DNA from 2 places in the Mesorhizobium sp. ES1-6 genome. Region 2 is predicted to be linked to the other one. Evidence: riboswitches for the same ligand, from Rfam matches in the RefSeq annotation. Region 2 holds a riboswitch; the other holds the start of a gene.

The links. Region 2 has a riboswitch for S-adenosylmethionine ahead of LB564_RS06750 (O-succinylhomoserine sulfhydrylase). Riboswitches for the same ligand answer to the same signal wherever they lie in the genome.
Region 1: linked by a shared signal. The riboswitch ahead of metX (homoserine O-acetyltransferase MetX) and the one ahead of LB564_RS06750 (O-succinylhomoserine sulfhydrylase) in region 2 are both predicted to bind S-adenosylmethionine.

Annotation. Positions count from the first base shown of each region.
Region 1 covers NZ_JAIUGU010000008.1:169,865-179,552, forward strand. Annotated here, with positions in the region: gene metW (methionine biosynthesis protein MetW) at 1-309, opposite strand, end outside; gene metX (homoserine O-acetyltransferase MetX) at 306-1,475, opposite strand; SAM riboswitch at 1,595-1,672, opposite strand; gene hisC (histidinol-phosphate transaminase) at 1,810-2,928, shown strand; gene LB564_RS20470 (prephenate/arogenate dehydrogenase family protein) at 2,995-3,930, shown strand; gene LB564_RS20475 (sugar kinase) at 4,068-4,994, opposite strand; gene LB564_RS20480 (DUF2125 domain-containing protein) at 5,000-5,998, opposite strand; gene LB564_RS20485 (gamma-glutamylcyclotransferase) at 6,152-6,673, shown strand; gene LB564_RS20490 (aldo/keto reductase) at 6,796-7,743, shown strand; gene LB564_RS20495 (LysE family translocator) at 7,896-8,447, shown strand; gene LB564_RS20500 (lysophospholipid acyltransferase family protein) at 8,460-9,248, opposite strand; gene LB564_RS20505 (LysR family transcriptional regulator) at 9,326-9,688, opposite strand, start outside.
Region 2 covers NZ_JAIUGU010000002.1:421,481-431,168, reverse strand. Annotated here, with positions in the region: gene LB564_RS06755 (BrnA antitoxin family protein) at 1-148, shown strand, start outside; gene LB564_RS06750 (O-succinylhomoserine sulfhydrylase) at 179-1,369, opposite strand; SAM riboswitch at 1,426-1,503, opposite strand; gene LB564_RS06745 (2'-deoxycytidine 5'-triphosphate deaminase) at 1,645-2,739, shown strand; gene araD1 (AraD1 family protein) at 2,791-3,783, opposite strand; gene mmsB (multiple monosaccharide ABC transporter permease) at 3,987-5,279, opposite strand; gene mmsA (multiple monosaccharide ABC transporter ATP-binding protein) at 5,276-6,808, opposite strand; gene chvE (multiple monosaccharide ABC transporter substrate-binding protein) at 6,998-8,068, opposite strand; gene LB564_RS06720 (LysR family transcriptional regulator) at 8,360-9,349, shown strand; gene LB564_RS06715 (hypothetical protein) at 9,434-9,688, opposite strand, start outside.

The sequences.
Region 1 (9,688 bases), on a different contig from region 2:
GTCGAGCACCAGCTTGGGGTTGCGGGTCGCCTGCAGGGTCTGTGACAGGACGACGAAGTCAAAACCCTTGTCGGGATAGAATTCGAGGTCGGTGTCGGCATCGCCCTGGATGACGCTTAGCCCGCGCGCAACGCATTCGTTGACGCCACGCTGCGACAGTTCCAGGCCGCGCCCGTCGACCTGCTTGGTTTCCTGCAGCAATTCGAGTAGCAAGCCGTCGCCGGAGCCGACGTCGAGCACGCGCGATTGCGGCGGGATGAGATTGGCGACGACCTCGAGGTCGACACGCTGGCTGCCGTTGACGCTCATGATGCGAGTCCCCTGGCGCGCGCGGCGGAGCCGATGAAGCCGTTGATGGCGGCAAACAGTTCCGGTTCGTCGAGCAGGAACGCATCGTGGCCGCGGTCGGTCTCGATCTCGACGAAGGACACCGAGGCGCCAGCGGCGTTGAGCGCGTGCACGATCGAGCGGCTCTCCTCGGTCGGGAAAAGCCAGTCCGACGTGAAGGACACCAGGCAGAAACGGGTCCTGGTGCCGGCAAAGGCGTCCGCCAACCTGCCACCATGGTCGGCGGCAAGGTCGAAATAATCCATAGACCGCGTCATGTAGAGATAGGCGTTGGCGTCGAAACGGTCGACGAAGGTCATGCCCTGGTGACGCAGATAGCTCTCGATCTGGAAATCGGCATCGAAGCCGAAGGTCAGCGCTTCGCGGTCCTGCAGATTGCGGCCGAATTTGCGGTGCAGGGCGGCTTCCGACAGATAGGTGATGTGGGCTGCCATGCGCGCCACCGCCAGCCCCTTTTCCGGGCGCTTGCCGTGCTCGAAATATTTGCCGCCATGCCAGTCCGGATCTGCCATCACGGCCTGGCGCCCGACCTCGTGGAAGGCGATGTTCTGTGACGAGTGGCGCGCGCCGGTGGCGATCGGCAGTGCCGAAAAGACCCGTTCGGGATAGCTCGACGCCCATTGCAGAACCTGCATGCCGCCCATCGAACCGCCGAGCACGCAGAACAGCTTCTCGATGCCGAAATGGTCGACCAGCATCTGCTGCGCGCGTACCATGTCGCGGATGGTGATGACAGGAAGGTCAAGGCCATAGGGCTTTCCCGTGGCGGGGTTGGTCGAGGCCGGCCCAGTGGAACCGAGGCAGCCGCCGATGACGTTGGAGCAGATGACAAAGAAGCGGTTGGTGTCGATGATCTTGCCCGGGCCGATCAGCACTTCCCACCAGCCCGGCTTGCCGGTCACCGGATTGGTGTTGGCGACATGCTGGTCGCCGGTCAGCGCGTGGCAGACGAGGATGGCATTGGAGCGCGCGTCGTTCAAAACGCCATAGGTCTGGTAGGCGATCTGGAACGGCGACAGCAGTGTGCCGGCATCGAGCTTGAGCGGCTTGTCGGGTCCGAAACGCAACACCAGGCTCGACGGATTGTCGACCTCGTTGTTGGTCCTTGCTGCGCGCGGAGCGGCCATTCTCAATCTCTCTTGCTGCATCGTTTCTTGCGAAGTCGCCGCTTGTTTTCGCGGCGCCGATGCGGTCGTCCGGCCGGGAGCGGACAATAAAAAACCGGCATTGCCTTCGCAAAGCCGGTTACGTCACGCAAACGGCCCTTTAGCGAATTGTTTAACGTGGCTGCAAGCCGACCGGCCAAATCACCACGGAACTGTCATCGTTCTTCTAGAACCCGCCCGGCTCGCCGTCAATGGCGGCCACTGCCACCACAGCCGGCTCTCGACATTGCCGGCCATGGCTTGTATCTCCGCTGCGGCTTCCGGATGGAGGCGCTTTCGACGGATTTTGCAAGACATGAACCAGATATCGGATCAGGCACGTCCAACCCCGCGTGCGGGCATCATGGAGATAGACGCCTACGTGCCGGGAAAGAGCGCCGCACCGGCCGGTGTCGCCAAGGTCTACAAGCTGTCGTCAAACGAGAATCCGCTTGGGCCTTCGCCCAAGGCGATCGAGGCAGCGCGTGAGGTAGCCGCCAAACTCGACATCTATCCCGACGGCACCGCGAGGCGGTTGCGCGAGGCGATCGCCGAGGTGCATGGCCTCAACGCGCAGAACATCATCTGTTCCAACGGTTCCGACGAGATCCTCGGGCTGCTGGCGCAGACCTATCTCGCGCCCGGCGACGAGGCCATGTTCACCGAACATGCCTTCATGGTCTACAAGATCTACATCCAGTCGGCGGGCGCCACTCCGGTCGTGGTCAAGGAGACCGACGAGCGCGCCGACATCGATGCGATGCTGGCGGCGGTGACGCCGCGCACGAAAATCGTGTTCCTGGCCAATCCCAACAATCCGACCGGCACCTATGTGCCGTTCCAGGAGGTGCGCCGCCTGCATGCCGGACTGCCGAAAAACGTGCTGCTGGTGCTCGACGCGGCCTATGCCGAATATGTCCGCCGCAACGATTATGAGGCCGGCATCGAGCTGGCCGGCAGCGCCGAGAATGTGGTGATGACCCGCACCTTCTCCAAGATCGGCCTCGGCGGAGCGCGTATCGGCTGGATGTATGGTCCCATGCACATCGTCGACGCGATCAACCGCGTGCGCGGTCCCTTCAACGTCAATGCGACGGCGATCGAGGCCGGCATCGCCGCGATCCGCGACCGCGCTCATGTCGAGCGCAGCGTGGCGCATAACGACACCTGGCTCACCTGGCTGAGCGAGGAGATGACCAGGCTCGGCCTGCGCGTGACGCCGAGCGTCGGCAATTTCCTGCTCATTCATTTTCCCGACGACCAGAAGCATTCAGCGGCGGCGGCGGACGATTATCTGAGCGCGCGCGGCTATATTCTGCGGCGCGTTTCAGGCTACGGCTTTCCCAACGCGCTGCGCATGACCGTCGGCACCGAGGAGGCCAATCGCGGTGTCGTCGCCGCGCTCGCGACATTCCTGAAAAGCCAGAACGCCTGAAAAGCCAGAACGCCTGAAAAATCCAGAACGCCTGAAAAGCTAGAACGTCCGAGAAGCTGGAACGCCATGACATCACCGATGTTTGAAAAGATCGCGCTTGTCGGCATCGGCCTGATCGGCTCGTCGCTGGCCCGTGTCATCCGCCGCGAAGGCTTGGCTCGCCATGTCGCGATCTCGACCCGCAGCGCGGCAACGCTCAAGCGGGCCGAGGAATTGGGGCTCGGCGATTCCTACACCACCGACGCCAGGGAAGCGGTGCGCGATGCCGATCTGATCATCGTCTCGGTGCCGGTGGGCTCATCCGGGGCGGTGGCGCAGGAGATCGCGCCGGCGCTGAAGCCCGGAGCGATCCTCACCGATGTCGGCTCGACCAAGGCCTCGGTCATCGCGCAGATGCAGCCGCATGTGCCCGATGGCGTCCATTTCATTCCCGGCCATCCGCTGGCGGGTACCGAAAAATCCGGCCCGGATGCCGGGTTTGCCGACCTGTTCGACAATCGCTGGTGCATCTTCACGCCGGTGCCGGGCACCGATGCGGGTGCCTTGGAAAGGCTGTCGGAATTCTGGCGCCGCTGCGGCGCCAACATCGACACGATGGACCCGCAGCATCACGACATGACGCTCGCCATCGTCTCGCATCTGCCGCACATCATCGCCTACAACATCGTCGGCACCGCCGACGATCTGGAATCGGTGACCAAGACGGAAGTCATCAAATATTCCGCCTCCGGTTTTCGCGATTTCACGCGCCTGGCTGCCTCCGACCCGACCATGTGGCGCGATGTGTGCCTGCACAACAAGGATGCCATCCTGGAAATGCTGGCGCGGTTTTCGGAAGACCTGGCGTTCCTGCAGCGCGCGATCCGCTGGGGCGACGGCGACAAGCTCTTTGACCTGTTCACCCGCACCCGAGCCGTGCGCCGCTCGATCATTGAGGCCGGGCAGGACATCGACGTACCCGACTTTGGCCGCCAGGCGGTCGAGCATCCCAAAGGGAGCTGATATTCAGGTGAGGCCGGCCTGCAAATGGCTGATACCTGCGCTTCCGGTGCTCACGTACAAAGGTACGCTCCGCTCCGGTTCTCGGCATCAGCCATTTTCGACTCGGCCTGACCTGAATCTCAACTCCCTTAGCGTTGTTAGAGTGTCGGCCAGGTCACTGCCATCATGGCGAGCGTCTCCGCCCGATCCGGTGCGCCCAGCCTGCCGCCGAAGCGCAGGCATTTGAGCGCGGCGGCGGCACTTGCAAAGCGCAGCGCCTGCTCGACCGGCATGGCTTCCGCCAGCCCGACGGCAAAGGCGCCGTGAAAGACATCGCCCGCCGCCAGCGTGTCGACCGCCTTGATCCTCGGGGCCTCGACATGGCGGGATGATCCCGCCTTGCGATCGAACCACCATGTGCCCGCCGCGCCGCCGGTGACGGCGACGAAGGCATCGGTGCGGGAAGCGAGTTCGGTGCAGGCGGTCTGCAGATCCAGCGCGTGGCCGCATACGATGCGGACCGCCGGCTCGGAAGCGACGATGTGCGAGGCCAGCGGCAACAGCTGCTCCAGCACCGTCAGCGGCGCGGTGTCGGCATCGAGGATCGCCGGCCGGCCGGCCGCGCGCGCCGCCTTCAGGGCAAGTGCCGCGGCACCCGGCCAGCGCACATCGGCCAGCACGGCATCGAATGCCGTGATGTCGGGAAACGGCAAAGCCGCGGGATCAGCCTGCGCGCGCGGGTCGTAGAAGGGCACAATGATGCGCTCGCCATGTGCGTCGACCAGGATCGAGGCCAGTGCCGAGCGCGCGCCGCTGACGCGGCGCACATGGCTGCAATCGACGCCCTCGGCTCCTATTCCGGCAATCAGTTGGTCGCCGACCGGATCGTCGCCGGCGCTCGCCCATAGCGACACCTCGGCGCCCAGGCGATGCGCGGCGCAGGCCGCGCTGGTGGCCATGCCCGAGGCGATCTGGACGCCTTCGGAAGCGATGAATTTCCCCTGATGGTGGGGCAATGTGTCGACCCGTAGGATCGTGTCCAGCGTCAGCGCGCCAACACTCAGGAGCCTCGCCGATCTTGCCATGGGTGCTATTGCACCGGCTTGATCTTGCCCAGCGGAATGAAGCCGAGCGAGGCCTTGCCCTTGACCACTTTCAGCGGCATCGACGGTTCGCTGCCGAGCAGCGCCAGGGCGGCAAAACCCTGCTCGATCGCATTCTTCTGCTCGGGTATGGCGCCGGCAAGGATGGATGCCACGGCCTTGGGATCCTTGATCTTGATCATCAGATCGGCGTCGACCAGGCCGTCCACGTCAACCGATAGCGGCCCGGAAAGGGTGACACGCGCCGTCCCCGACGACAGATCGAGGTTGCGGATTTCGATCCTCTGGCCGCGCAGGCTTTTGACCTGCGTGCCGACCAGCGCGACGCCGTTCTTCAGGGACACGTCGCCGCTGGCATCGAGCGCCGGCAGGACGCGCCCGCCGATCGCGTCGGCATCGATCTCGAGATCGCCAAAGCTGCCGACATAGTCGAGATCGCCGTTGTTGGGCTGCAATTGTCCAGAAGCCTTGCCGGCGCTGAACAGCTCGACCGGGTCGGTGTCGTCGGCCGGGTCGGTCTGGCCCGACAGCCCTTCGGCCTGCAGCGCGATACGCCGCGGCAGCGGGTACCACAATTTGACATTGGCCTGCAGATTGTCCCAGTCGATCCAGAGCGGCGTCATGCCCGGAACGGAGGTTCTGAGCGGACCGCGCAGATTGGCGACCGGCGACAGGGGCTGGACGATCTGGGCGACGGCATTGAAGGAACCGGCCGAGGCGGCAATGTTCTTGGCATCGTCCTCGTAGGCAAGGTTGTCGCAGGAAACCGTGAAGCTCAGAGGATAACCGCTGACCTTGAGATTGGCGCAGCCGGCCTCGATGCCGTTCTTGTTGAGCGTGGCAACGGTCTTATCGGCCTCTGACCTGACCTTGTCGGCAAGATAGAACCAGCCGGCGCTGTAAATGGCGAACAGCACGAGGATGAACGCGGCAAGCCACCACAGGCGGCGACGGTTACCCGGTTGGCGTTCGTCACTTGACGTCATGCTTTGGCTCTCATTAACGCAGGGATGTCGTGTACGGATTCTCGGGTTGCGACAACAGAGGTCGACGGTGACGAATAGGTAGCCGGGGACGGACGGAAAAAACACCGGTTTCCGGTGGGGTGTTGCCATTCTTTTTCAATCAGGCGCGGCGATATGGGCGATTTTTGGGTGTTCGGTTATGGTTCGCTGATCTGGCGGCCGGGTTTCGCGCATGTCGAGACACGGCGCGCCCACCTGCATGGCTACCGCCGCTCGCTTTGTGTCTATTCCTTCGTGCACCGGGGCACGCGCCAGCGGCCCGGATTGGTGCTTGGCCTCGACCATGGCGGCTCCTGCATCGGTCTTGCCTTCCGTGTGCCGGGCGAAGTGCGCGGCGAGGTCATCGCCTATCTGCGCGAGCGCGAGCTGGTGACCAGCGTCTATCTCGAACGGACGCTGAAGGTTCGTCTGGACGGCGGCGGCGCGGTCGAGGCGGTGGCCTACATCGTTGACCGCAAGCATGAGCAATATGCCGGGGCGCTGGATGCGGCTGATGCGGCGGCCGTGGTGCGCGGCGCCGTCGGCCGATCCGGCAACAACGAGGACTATGTGCTGAGCACGCTGGAACATCTCCAGGCGCTCGGGATCCGCGACCACTGGCTGGAGGATGTGGCGCGCCGGATAGCGCCTTTGTGAAGCGCTGGCTTTGCGGAAAAAGGCGGCCAGGCCTTTGACGTCGATCTGGCAAGACCTAGGTTAGGCTCCGAACCCAGCCAACGGGCGGCATCGCCCGGCCCCAATCATCACGGAGATCCGTCTTGCAGAAACGCCGTCTCGGTCGCACCGACCTTTCCATCGCGCCGCTGGTTCTGGGCGGCAACGTCTTCGGCTGGACCGCCGACGAGAAAACCTCTTTCGACCTGCTCGACCGCTTCGTCGGGGCTGGCCTCAATGCGATCGACACGGCCGACGCCTATTCGCGCTGGGTTCCAGGCAACCAGGGCGGCGAATCGGAAAGCATCATCGGCAAGTGGATGAAGGAGCGGGGAAACCGCGACAAGGTCGTCGTGGTCACCAAGGTCGGCTCGGATATGGGGCAGGGCCACAAGGACCTCTCCGCCGCCTATATCGAGAAGGCCGTCGACGCCTCGCTGAAGCGACTGCAGACCGACGCAATCGACCTCTATCTGTCGCACTGGCCGGATCCGGCGACACCTTACGAGGAAACCCTCGGCGCCTATGAGAAGCTGCTCGCCAAGGGCAAGATCCGCTATGCCGGCTGTTCCAACCTCGATGCCGGCCAGTTGCGTGCGGCACTCGATGTGGCGAGCCTGCGCGGCCTGCCGCGCTACGAGGTGCTGCAGCCGGAATACAATCTCTATGACCGCTCCTCCTTCGATGGGCCGCTGCGCGACCTCTGCGTGGCCGAGGATATCGGCGTCATCACCTATTTCAGCCTGGCCAAGGGTTTCTTGAGCGGCAAGTACCGCACGGAGGCCGATCTCGGCCAAAGCGAGCGCGGCGGCGGGGTGAAAGACTACCTCAATGCGCGGGGCATGCGCATCCTGACGGCGCTCGATGCGGTGTCGGCGAGGCACCAGGCAAAGCAGGCTGAGGTTGCGCTTGCCTGGGCCATCGCGCGGCCTGGCGTCACCGCGCCGATCGCCAGCGCCACCACGCCCAGCCAGATGGACAGCCTGATCAAGGCCGTGTCGTTGAAGTTGAGCGCCGACGACATGGCCGAACTCGACAAAGCCAGCGGCTGAGGCCGACAGCACGCACGAACGTCCAAGACGATCCTCACGCCCTGCCATACCGTCCTTCGCACGAAAGGCTCATGGGCGGAGGATCGGATGGCCGGCCTGCTTGTTTCGCAACCCGAGCTTTGGCGCCAACTGCTCGCGTTGCTGCTGTCGTCATGGGCAGTCCGGGGCCGGCGACGATAAGCGTCACCGCCGTCGGCGCCGCCTTCGGCCTGCGCGATTCGCTGCGTTACACCGGCGGCATCGTCGTGGGCACGATCGCCGTGCTGCTGGTGGTGGCGACCGGGGTCATGGCGGCGCTTGCCTCCATGCCGAAGCTGGCGCCGTTGCTGGTTGTCGCGTCCGCGGCCTACATCCTCTATCTCGCTTTCAAGATCGCCACGGCGCCGCCGCTGGCGGCACGTGCCGCCGAGGGTTCGCGCCCGACATGGCTGGCCGGGTTTCTGCTGGCGGTCGCCAATCCCAAGGCCTATGTGGCGATCGCCGCCGTGTTCGCCGGCGCCTCGTCGAGAGACGGCGGTGTCGAACTCGACGCGCGGACGAAACTGACGGTTCTCGCGGCGATGATCGTCGTCATCCACGCCGTGTGGCTTCTTGCCGGTGCGGCGTTCGCGCGCTTCCTGCGCAGGCCCGTCGCCTCGCGGATCATCAACCTCTTCTTCGCGGCGACGCTGGTGCTGACCACGGTGCTGGCGGTGTACGGTTGACGGCCTGGGCCTTCAGGTCTTCGCGCCGAGCTCCCGAAGGCGCTTGACCGCGGTCGGTGGCAAGGCCGGTGGGTTTGGTGCGCGCGATGCCTCGACGAGAAGCTGGTCGCAGGCAGCCTCGGTCTCGCCGATCAGGCGCGCCATGAACTCGTCCTTGCCCAGACCTGGCGGAATGGGCGGCAGGAACCGCGCCTTGATGGTGCCGGGATAGCGCAGGAATTTGCGGCGCGGCCAATAGAGGCCGGCGACATGGGCCACCGGCACCACCGGCACGCCAAGCTGCGCGTAGATTTCGACGATGCCGTATTTGTAGGCCGGTTCGTCGCCAGGTGCCCGGCGCGTGCCTTCGGGATAGATGATCAGCTGGCGCGGGTTGCGCGCCATCTCTTCCTTGGTCGCGGCGACCACGGCTTTCAGCGCCTTGGAGCGGCTGCCGCGATGCACCGGGATCATGCGCATCTTCAGGATGTACCAGCCGAAGAACGGGATCCAGGTCAGCTCGCGCTTCAGGATGTAGAGCGGGTCCTGAAGGAAAGGAAAGAAGGCGATCGCGTCCCAGAACGACTGATGTTTCGGCGCCAGGATGAAGGACCCCTCGGGCAGGTTTTCCTGTCCGGTGATGTCGTTCTTGGTGCCGGCGATCTTGTCGTAGAGCCACATCGAAGTGCGCGACCAGAATTTCGGCACGAACCAGGCGCGATGGCGCGGCGACAGGAAATAGTAGGGAGTCCAGAGGATCATCTGGACGATCAGATTGACGTAGAAGACGAAATTGAACGCCAGCGATCTGACATAGAGCATGGGGGAGGTCCGGTGAGGAGGTGTGCGTTGGTTACACCAAGCGCGCAGAAAAAGGAAACGGTGCGATGCTGCCCATCCTACCAGGTCGCGCGAGCCAGGCGTTCCCTCAGGCGTGGGGCGGCAAAGTCGAGGAAGGCGCGCAGTTTCACCGGCAGCCGGCCCTGGCCCTCATGCACCAGGTTTACCGGCCAGGGCTCGGCTTCGAACTCCCTGAGCACGGGGCGCAGTGTTCCTGATCGTACTGCCGCGACGATCTGGTAGGAGAGCACCCGCGCCAATCCGACACCGTTGATCGCCGCATCGATCGCCGCCTCGGCGGTGTTGACCCTGAGCCTCGAGCGGACCGGCACGGCAAGATCAGCCCTGTCCACGGCGAAGGTCCAGGTAGCGGGTGAGCCAAGGCTTTCGAAGGCGATGCAGCTATGGGTCTCGAGATCTCC
Region 2 (9,688 bases):
CCGCAAGGCCGGCAGGCCGCCGCTGGCGCGGCCCAAGCGTGCCATACAGTTGCGGCTCGACGCCGATGTTCTCGACCGTTTCAAGGCCGATGGCGATGGCTGGCAGACACGCATGAATGAAGCGCTGCGCAAGGCGGTGGGTTTGTAACTCTCCGCCCCGCTGCCTGCTGCTGAGCAGCTACTTGGCCGTCTTCAGCGCCTGCGCGATATCCTCCAGCAGGTCGTCGGTATCCTCCAGGCCGACCGACAGCCTGAGCGTACCGGGTCCGATGCCGAGTTCGGCGCGGGCCTCGTCGCTCAGGTTCTTGTGCGTGGTCGTCGCCGGATGGGTGATCAGGCTCTTGGCATCGCCGAGATTGTTCGAGATCAGCACGATGTCGAGGGCGTTCTGCAGGGCGAAGGCCGCCGGCTTGCCGCCCTTGACGTCGAGGCAGATCAGGGTCGAGCCGCCCAACATCTGCTTCTTGACGATTTCGGCCTGCGGGTGGTCGGCGCGGCCGGGATAGATCACACGCGCGATCTGCGGCTGCTCGGCCAGGAAATCGGCGATCCTGCCGGCGCTTTCCGTCTGCTGGCGCACGCGCAGCGGCAAGGTCTCCAGGCCCTTCAGCAAGGTCCAGGCATTGAAGGGCGACAGGCTCGGGCCGGTGTGGCGGAAATAGTCGTGCAGGTTCTCGTCGATCCACTTCTTGTCCGACAGGATGACGCCGCCGAGACAGCGGCCCTGGCCGTCAATGTGCTTGGTGGCCGAGTAGACGACAATGTGCGCGCCAAGCTGCAACGGCTTCTGCTGCAGGGGCGTGGCGAAGACATTGTCGACGACAAGCCGCCCGCCGATCGAATTGGCAAGCGAAGCGACGGCCGCGATGTCGACCACTTCCAGCGTCGGGTTGGTGGGGCTTTCCAGGAAGAACAGCTTGGTGTTCGGCCTGACCGCCTTTTCCCAATTGGCGATATCGGTACCGTCGACCAAAGTCGCCTCGATGCCGTAGCGCGGCGCCAGTGTCTCGACCACCCAGCGGCAGGAGCCGAACAGCGCGCGCGCCGCCACGATATGGTCGCCGGCCTTGACGCTGCACAGAAGGGCCGCCGTCACCGCCGCCATGCCCGATGCCGTGGCGCGCGCGTCCTCGGCGCCTTCCAGCGCGCACATGCGCTTTTCAAACATGTCGACGGTCGGGTTCGCGTAGCGCGAATAGATGAAGCCTGGCTCTTCGCCCTTGAACCGGGCTTCCGCCGCCTGGGCGGTCTTGTAGACATAGCCCTGGGTCAGATACATCGCCTCGGCGGTTTCGCCGAATTGGGAACGCAGGGTTCCGCCATGCACGAGTGCGGTTTGAGGCTTCCAGTTGCGCGTCTTGCTCGTCATCGTCCTGTCCAAACACAAAAAAACCGGCCGCGAAAAGTCGCAACCGGTCCATACGGCCTTGCGGCCCGACGGTCCTTTAGCGACTTGTTTAACGTGGCTGCAAGCCGACCGGCCAAATCACCACGGGATAACGACCCTTTAGACCCGCGCCACGCTTGCGTCAATTGCCGGCTTCATTAAGAGGTTTGTACCAAGGCAGGTTCCGCGAAAGTGCCCAGCGGTTTTGCGGCAAGAACCTGCAACAAAGGGACCAGTCTTGGGGGCGGAGCCAGACTTTGCGGCAGACAGGCATTCTTCCCGATCAGGACATTTCGGCGCTGTTCCAGTCCGGCGCGCTGAAGTCGCCGCGCGCCCTGGATGCCGACCAGATCCAGCCCGCCAGCCTTGATCTCAGATTGGGTGAAAAGGCCTGGCGAGTGCGCGCCTCGTTCCTGCCCGGTCCCAACCACAAGGTTTCGGAAAAGCTCGATCGGCTGCAACTCCACGAGATCAATCTGACCGAAGGCGCGGTTCTCGAAACCGGCTGCGTCTATATCGTGCCGCTACTCGAAAGTCTGGCGCTGCCGGCTGACATTTCGGCCTCGGCCAATCCGAAGAGCTCGACCGGGCGGCTCGACATCTTCACCCGCGTGATGACCGACCGCGGCCACGAGTTCGACAAGATCGCCGCCGGCTATCACGGTCCGCTCTACCTCGAGGTTAGCCCGCGCACCTTCCCGATCATTGCGCGCACCGGGTCGCGCCTGTCGCAGATCCGCTTTCGCACCGGCAACGCATTGCTTTCGGAAGCCGAGTTGCACGAGTTGCACAACGCCGAAATGCTGGTCGCCACTGACCCGCCCAACATTTCCGGTGGCGGCATCGCGCTTTCGATCGACCTCAACGGCGACAAGGATGGGCTGGTCGGCTATCGCGGCAAGCACCACACCGGCCTCGTCGATGTCGACAAGCGTGCCGCGCAGGATGTCGTCGACTTCTGGGAGCCGATCCACAAGAGCGGAGCCGGCGAACTGGTGCTCGATCCCGACGAGTTCTACATCCTCGTCAGCCAGGAGGCGGTGCATGTGCCGCCGCTCTATGCCGCCGAGATGACGCCCTTCGACCCGCTGGTCGGCGAGTTCCGTGTCCACTATGCCGGCTTTTTCGATCCGGGGTTCGGCCATTCCGCGTCCGGCGGCACCGGCAGCCGGGCGGTGCTCGAAGTGCGCAGCCACGAAGTGCCGTTCATCCTCGACCATGGCCAGATCGTCGGCCGGCTGGTCTACGAGCACATGCTGAAGCGGCCGCAGGCGCTTTACGGCACCGATCTCGGCTCCAACTACCAGGCGCAAGGCCTCAAGCTCTCAAAGCATTTCCGCCCGGTGCGGTAAGGTCGAAGCCGCCGATCTCCCCACGAGAGGGAGATCCCGCGCTCATGGCTTTCAAAGCGCCTTCACCGCCACCTTCACCGGCTTTTCGATTTCCAGCGGGTTGCGCAGCGGCAGTCCGAAATCCCCTGCCTCGATCTCGAACACGTCGCCGGCCTCCGTATTGATGCCGTCGGCGAAGGAAAGCGTGGCGGTGCCGAACATGTGCACATGCACGTCGCCCGGCTGGCGGAAGGCCGAATATTTGAAGTGGTGGTGTTCGAGATTGGCGATGGTGTGCGACATGTTCGTTTCACCCGACAGGAAGGGCTTTTCCCACAATGTCTTGCCGTCGCGCACGATGCGCGACGTGCCTCTGATGTCCGAAGGCAGGTCTCCGATCAGGATCTCCGGCCCGAACGAGGCATTGCGCAGCTTGGAGTGGGCGAGGAAGAGATAGTTCACGCGCTCGGTCACATGGTCGGAGAATTCGTTCGACAGGGTGAAGCCGACGCGGAACGGGGCGCCGTCGTCGCCGATCACATAGATCCCGGCGACTTCGGGTTCCTCGCCGGCATCCTTGGCAAAGGCCGGCGACATGAGCGCCGCGCCCGGCGCGACCGCCATGGTGCCGTTGCCCTTGTAGAACCATTCCGGCTGCACGCCGACCTGGCCTTTCGCGGGTTTGCCGCCTTCCAGTCCCATGCGGAACATCTTCATGGAATCGGTGAGCTGCTCCTCGCCGTCGGTGCTGAGCTTCTTGTGCATGGAATCGCGCGTTGCCGCCGAGCCGAGATGCGTCAGCCCCGTGCCGGTCAGGTGCAGATGCGCCGGGTCGGGGTGATTGATCGGAGACAGCAGGCGCCCCCTTTTATAGGCGGCGTCGAGATCGATCGTCTCGCCGAGCCCCTTGCGTTCGATCAGGGCGGCGAGGCCCACACCCGTACGGGCGGCCTCCATCGCCAGCGAATAGACGCTTCGCGCCCCGTTGATGATCCGGGTTTTGCCGCCGCTGCGGGCAACGACACGGATCGTCTCGGCGTCGTCGAGAATCTGCGAGATCAGCATGATCAGTCCTCTCTCATTTATCTGTATCCGGCTGCCAATCGGCAAAATCCTCACCGGCGCGGCGCGGGAACGCGCCACGGTTGAAATGCTTCGTCCGGATTGCGTTCGCGAGCCTGGTCCTCGACGGACTTCTTGGTGCCGACGGTCTGCCGGCAGCTTCGCGGTCTAGAACCCGTATGCCTCCTAGTCTGTGCCCCCAGCCCTTAAGCCTTGTTCTTGTTGTAGACGTCGAAGATGACGGCGCCGAGCAGCACCAGGCCCTTGACCACCTGCTGCCAGTCGACATTGACGCCCATGATCGACATGCCGTTGTTCATCACGCCCATGATGAAGCCGCCGACCACCGCGCCGATCACCTGGCCGACGCCACCCATTGCCGAGGCGCCGCCGATGAAGACGGCCGCGATCACGTCGAGCTCGCTGCCGAGGCCCGCCGCCGGCACGGCCTGGCCGAGACGCGCCGCGATGATCAGGCCGCCGAGCGCCGACAGCACGCCCATATTGACGAACACCCAGAGCGTCAGCTTTTCGGTGTTGATGCCCGACAGCTGCGCGGCCTTGGCATTGCCGCCCATCGCATAGATGCGCCGGCCGATGGTCATGCGCTTGGTGACGAAGACGAACAGCGAGATCAGCACGCCCATCACCAGGAGCACGATAGGCAGGCCCCGATAGGTCGCGAACTGGAAGACCAGGAAGAGCGCCAGCGCGCTGCCAACCAGGGTCTTGATGACGAACAGCGTGAAAGGCTCTGCCTCATAACCATGAAGCTCGCGCTTGCGCCGCGTCCTGAAGCCGAAATAGGCATAGGCCAGCACCGCGATCAGGCCGAGCACGACCGTCGTCATGTGCAGCGTCAGGCCGCTGCCCAAAATGGTCTTGCCGGCCGCGTTAACTGTCGGCGGGATCAGCGTCAGCGGGCCGATCACGTCCGGGATGAAGCCGGAACTCAGCGCCTTGAAGCTGTCGGGGAGCGGGCCGACCGAGGAGCCGCCGCCAAGCAGGGCCTGGCAGATGCCGCGGAAGATCAGCATGCCGGCCAGCGTCACGATGAAACTCGGAATGCGGTGATAGGCGATCCAGTACCCTTGCGCGGCGCCGATCAGCCCTCCGACGATGAGGCAGACGATCGACACCACGAGCGGATTGCTGAATATGCCGAGCGGCCAGATCACCATCATCATCGCGGCAAGCGCGCCGATGAAACCGGCGACCGATCCCACGCTGAGATCGATATAGCCGGCGACGATGACCAGCAGCATGCCGAGCGCCATCACGATGATGAACGAGTTCTGCTGCACCAGATTGCTGAGGTTGACCGGTTTGAACAGCGTTCCCGACGTCGTGTACTGGAAGAATAGCATGATGACGATCAGCGCGATGATCAGGCCGTATTCGCGCAGGTTCGTCGTCAGCGCGGAGACGGCGACGCGAGACCCCTGCTTGACGTCCTCGGCGGTGCCGCTTTGCGGCGCGGGAGCGCTGTCTGTGCTCATGATGCTTTTCCTTCTCCGCGGACAATGGCGCGCATGATTTTTTCCTGGCTGGCGTCGCTTGCCGCCATCTCGCCGACGATGCGTCCTTCGTTCATGACATAGATCCGGTCGGTGATGCCGAGCAGTTCCGGCATTTCCGACGAGATGACGATGATCGCCTTGCCCTCGGCGGCGAGGCGGGCGATGATTGTATAGATTTCGTACTTGGCGCCGACGTCAATGCCGCGCGTAGGCTCGTCGAGGATCAGAACTTCCGGGTCGGCGAACAGCCATTTCGACAGCACCACCTTCTGCTGGTTGCCTCCCGAGAGATTGCCGGTCAGCTGATAGACGCTCGACGCACGGATATTGGTCTTCTTGCGATAGTCGTTGGCGACGCTCATCTCGCGCATGTCGTCGATGACGCCGCCGCTGGAAACGCCGCCGAGGTTGGCCAGCGTCACATTGTGCTTGATATGGTCGATGAGGTTCAGCCCATAGGTCTTGCGGTCCTCGGTGACATAGGCGACGCCGTTCTGCACCGCCTTGCCCACTGTCGAAAGGTCCACGGGCTTGCCGTTGAGCAACACCTCGCCGCTGATGCGCCGGCCATAGGAGCGACCGAACAGGCTCATGGCGAATTCGGTGCGGCCGGCGCCCATCAGCCCGGCGATGCCGACCACTTCGCCCTTGCGCACCTTGAGGTCGATGCTCTTGATCACCTGCCGTTCGGCATGGATCGGGTGGTAGACCGACCAGTCCTTGACTTCGAAAATGACGTCGCCGATGTTTGGCTCGCGCGGTGGATAGCGGTCGTCAAGTGAGCGGCCGACCATCGAGGTGATGATCCGGTCCTCGCTGATCTCCTTCCTCGGCAATGTTTCGATCGTGCGCCCGTCGCGGATCACCGTCACCTTGTCGGCGACGCGGTTCACTTCGTTGAGCTTGTGGGAAATCAGGATCGAGGTCATGCCCTGCCGCTTGAACTCGAGCAGGAGATCGAGCAGCGCCTGGCTGTCCTTTTCGCTGAGCGACGCCGTCGGCTCGTCGAGGATCAAGAGCTTCACTTCCTTGCTCAGCGCCTTGGCGATTTCGACCAGCTGCTGCTTGCCGACGCCGATATGGGTGATCAGCGTCTTGGGGTCTTCCCTGAGCCCGACTTTCTTCAACAGCTCGGCCGTGCGCGCCTCGTTGGCGTCCCAGTCGATGACGCCGTGTCTCGCGCGCTCGTTGCCGAGGAAAATGTTTTCGGCGATCGACAGCATCGGCACCAGCGCAAGCTCCTGGTGGATGATGACGATGCCCTTGTGTTCGCTGTCATGGATGCCTTTGAAATGGCATTCCTGGCCCTGAAAGATGATCTGGCCATCATAGGTGCCGGAGGGATAGACGCCCGACAGCACCTTCATCAATGTCGATTTTCCAGCGCCGTTCTCGCCGACCACGGCATGGATTTCGCCTTCCTCGACGCTGAGATTGACGTTCGACAACGCCTTCACGCCGGGGAACGTCTTGGTGATGTCACGCATCTCCAAAATCGTCGAGGTCATTAGGCAAGCTCCTCCTAGACTTTCTTGTTTTTACGCAATTTCCTAGGGAAAGCGCTAGGCGCAATTCCCTAGGGAAAGCGCTAGGCGCTTTTCCTGGAATTGCTCTAGGCCGGCAGAAACAATACCGGGGCCGCTTGTGAACGAAAAGGGGCCCTGCGTCGCGCAGGACCCCTGTCCTTGCAACCGGGATTACTTCAGGTCTTCCGCCTTGATGTAGCCGGAGTCTACGACCAGCGCCTGGTAGTTCGACTTGTCGACCTCATGCGGCGTCAGCAGGATCGAGGGAACCACCTTGACGTCGTTGTTGTAGGTCTTTTCATCGAGGCCGTCCGGCTTGCCGCCCGAGAGCACCTTGTCGACCAGCTGCACCGTGGCCTTGGCCAGTTCGCGGGTGTCCTTGAACACGGTCGAGTACTGCTCGCCCGAGATGATCAGCTTGACCGAGGCGGTCTCGGCGTCCTGGCCGGTCACGATCGGCCAGGGCTGTGCGTCGGTGCCGTAGCCGACGGCGCGCAGCGAGGCGGTGATGCCGCGCGAAAGGCCGTCATAGGGCGACAGAACGCCATCGACGCGGCTGCCGTCCGAGTAGTTGGCCGACAGCAGGTTGTCCATGCGCGCCTGGGCGGTGGCGGCGAGCCAGCGCAGCGTGCCGACCTTGTCCATGCCGGTCTGGCCGGACTTGATCTTGATCGAGCCGTCGTCGATCAGCGGCTGCAGGACCGAGATCGCGCCATTGTAGAAGAAGAAGGCGTTGTTGTCGTCGGGCGAACCGCCGAACAGTTCGACGTTCCACGGCTTGGTGTTCGGGAAACGCTCCTTGAGGCCCTTGACCAGGGAATTAGCCTGGATCACGCCGACGCCGAAATTGTCGAAGGTTGTGTAATAGTCGACGTTCTTGGTCTTCTTGATCAGGCGGTCATAGGCGATGACGACGACGCCCGCGTCGTTGGCCTTCTGCAGCGCATCCGACAGGGTGGTGCCGTCGATCGAGGCGATGATCAGCGCCTTCGGGCCCTTGGTGATTTCGTTTTCCAGCTGGCTAAGCTGGTTGGGGATGTCGTCCTGCGCATATTGCAGGTCGACCGTGTAGCCGAGAGCCTCGAGCTGGGACTTGACGGCGTCGCCGTCATTGATCCAGCGCTGCGAGGTCTTGGTCGGCATGAGCACGCCGACAAGACCCTTGTCGGCCGCGTGCGCCTGATAGCTCATGGCAGCGATGCCAAGGGCCGCCACGGCGGCCAGCGTCTTGATAATCTTCACATTACTCTCCCTGGTTGATGGACGCGACACCTCGGGGCTTCGCGGGCCGCGCGGCCAAGCAGGAGCGCAAACGCGCCGCTGTCGGCTTTATCGATCTCCGGTATCCTCCCAATCGGCTCCGCGACGCAGTTTCAATCGATACGATTTTGGCCGTCGCCGACCCCTGCGCTTCGGAACGCGCGAAGGGTGGGTCGCTTTGACATAACTGTCAAATGCGATCTCTGGTGATTGCTATACCGAAACCGGTATGATTTAGCATGCTGAAGGAACCGGCGGAAAGATTGGAAGATCATGGCGGCATTGCGCGATCCCGATGCAATTCCAGTGAGTTACGAGAAGCTCCCCAGAGACGGGGAGACGCTGCTGCGGAGCGGCCTGAGCTTGCGCCACATGCGCATGATCGCCGCCCTCGACGATCACGGAAGGGTGAGCGCCGCGGCCCAGGTGATGAACATCTCCCAGCCGGCCGCCTCGCGCATGATCGCCGAGATGGAGGCGGTGCTCGACGTCAAACTGTGCGAACGGCTGCCGCGCGGCGTCACCCTCACGCCCTATGGCCAGGCACTCGCCAGGCGAGCTCGCTCGATCCTGCTCGAGATGCGCGAGGCCGACCGCGAGATTGCCGAGCTCAAGGCCGGTAAGGGCGGCGCGGTCTTCCTCGGCGCGGTGACCGCGCCGGCAATCGAATTGGCGGTGCCGGCGATCCGCGAGATCCGCCGCATCTACCCGCGCATCGAGATCACCATGCAGGTCGAGACGTCTAACGTGCTCGCCCGCGAGCTGATCGCCTCGCGCCACGACTTCATCATCGCCCGCATTCCCGACGACCTCAATCCGCGGCTGTTCGAATCGCGTGTGATCGGCGTCGAGAAGGCCTGCCTGATCGTGCGCCGCGGCCACCCGCTCGCCAGGGGCAATGTGGTGCGGCTGGAAGACACCGCTGCCTATGACTGGGTCTTCCAGTCGGGCGGTTCGCCCTTGCGCCAGGCGATGGAGAGCAACTTCCTGAACCGCAACATCGCGCTGCCGGACCGCATCTTGAACACCAGCTCGCTGCTGCTGACCCTGGTCATGGTCGCGCAATCCGATGCCATCGCCCCTGTCTCGGTGCAGGTGGCGAAATTCATCCAGAATCCGGACGGGCTTGCCGGCGCCATCGATGTCGTCCAGACCGAATTCGACATCGAGGTCAGGCCCTACAGCCTGATTACGGTCAGGAATCGCGTACTGTCGCCGGCGGCCAAGATGCTGCATGATTTCATCCTGCGCGAAGTGGGATGATGGAACGAGAATTGCAGTCGCGCGTTCAAACCAATCGGCATGCGCGCTGGAGCCTTTTTGGGCGAGGGAACAAGGTGTCGATGGTCAACAACTCGGGAGGTCTTTATGGAACGTCGGTTGTTTCTTACTGGATTGCTTGGCGTTGCGGGGGCAGTGGCGTTTGCTGGTGTAGCCGGAACCGGCCGCGCGGTTGCAGGTGTTCCCCAGGGCAACGGAATTCTCGATGAGCTGGACAAGCCGGATTCGGCGGTCTTCGAAGGGGATGAGGCGGTCGAGCTGGAGCAGGTCTCGCATCGCAGCGGGCATCGTGGCCACCATGGGCACGATGGCTACAATGGC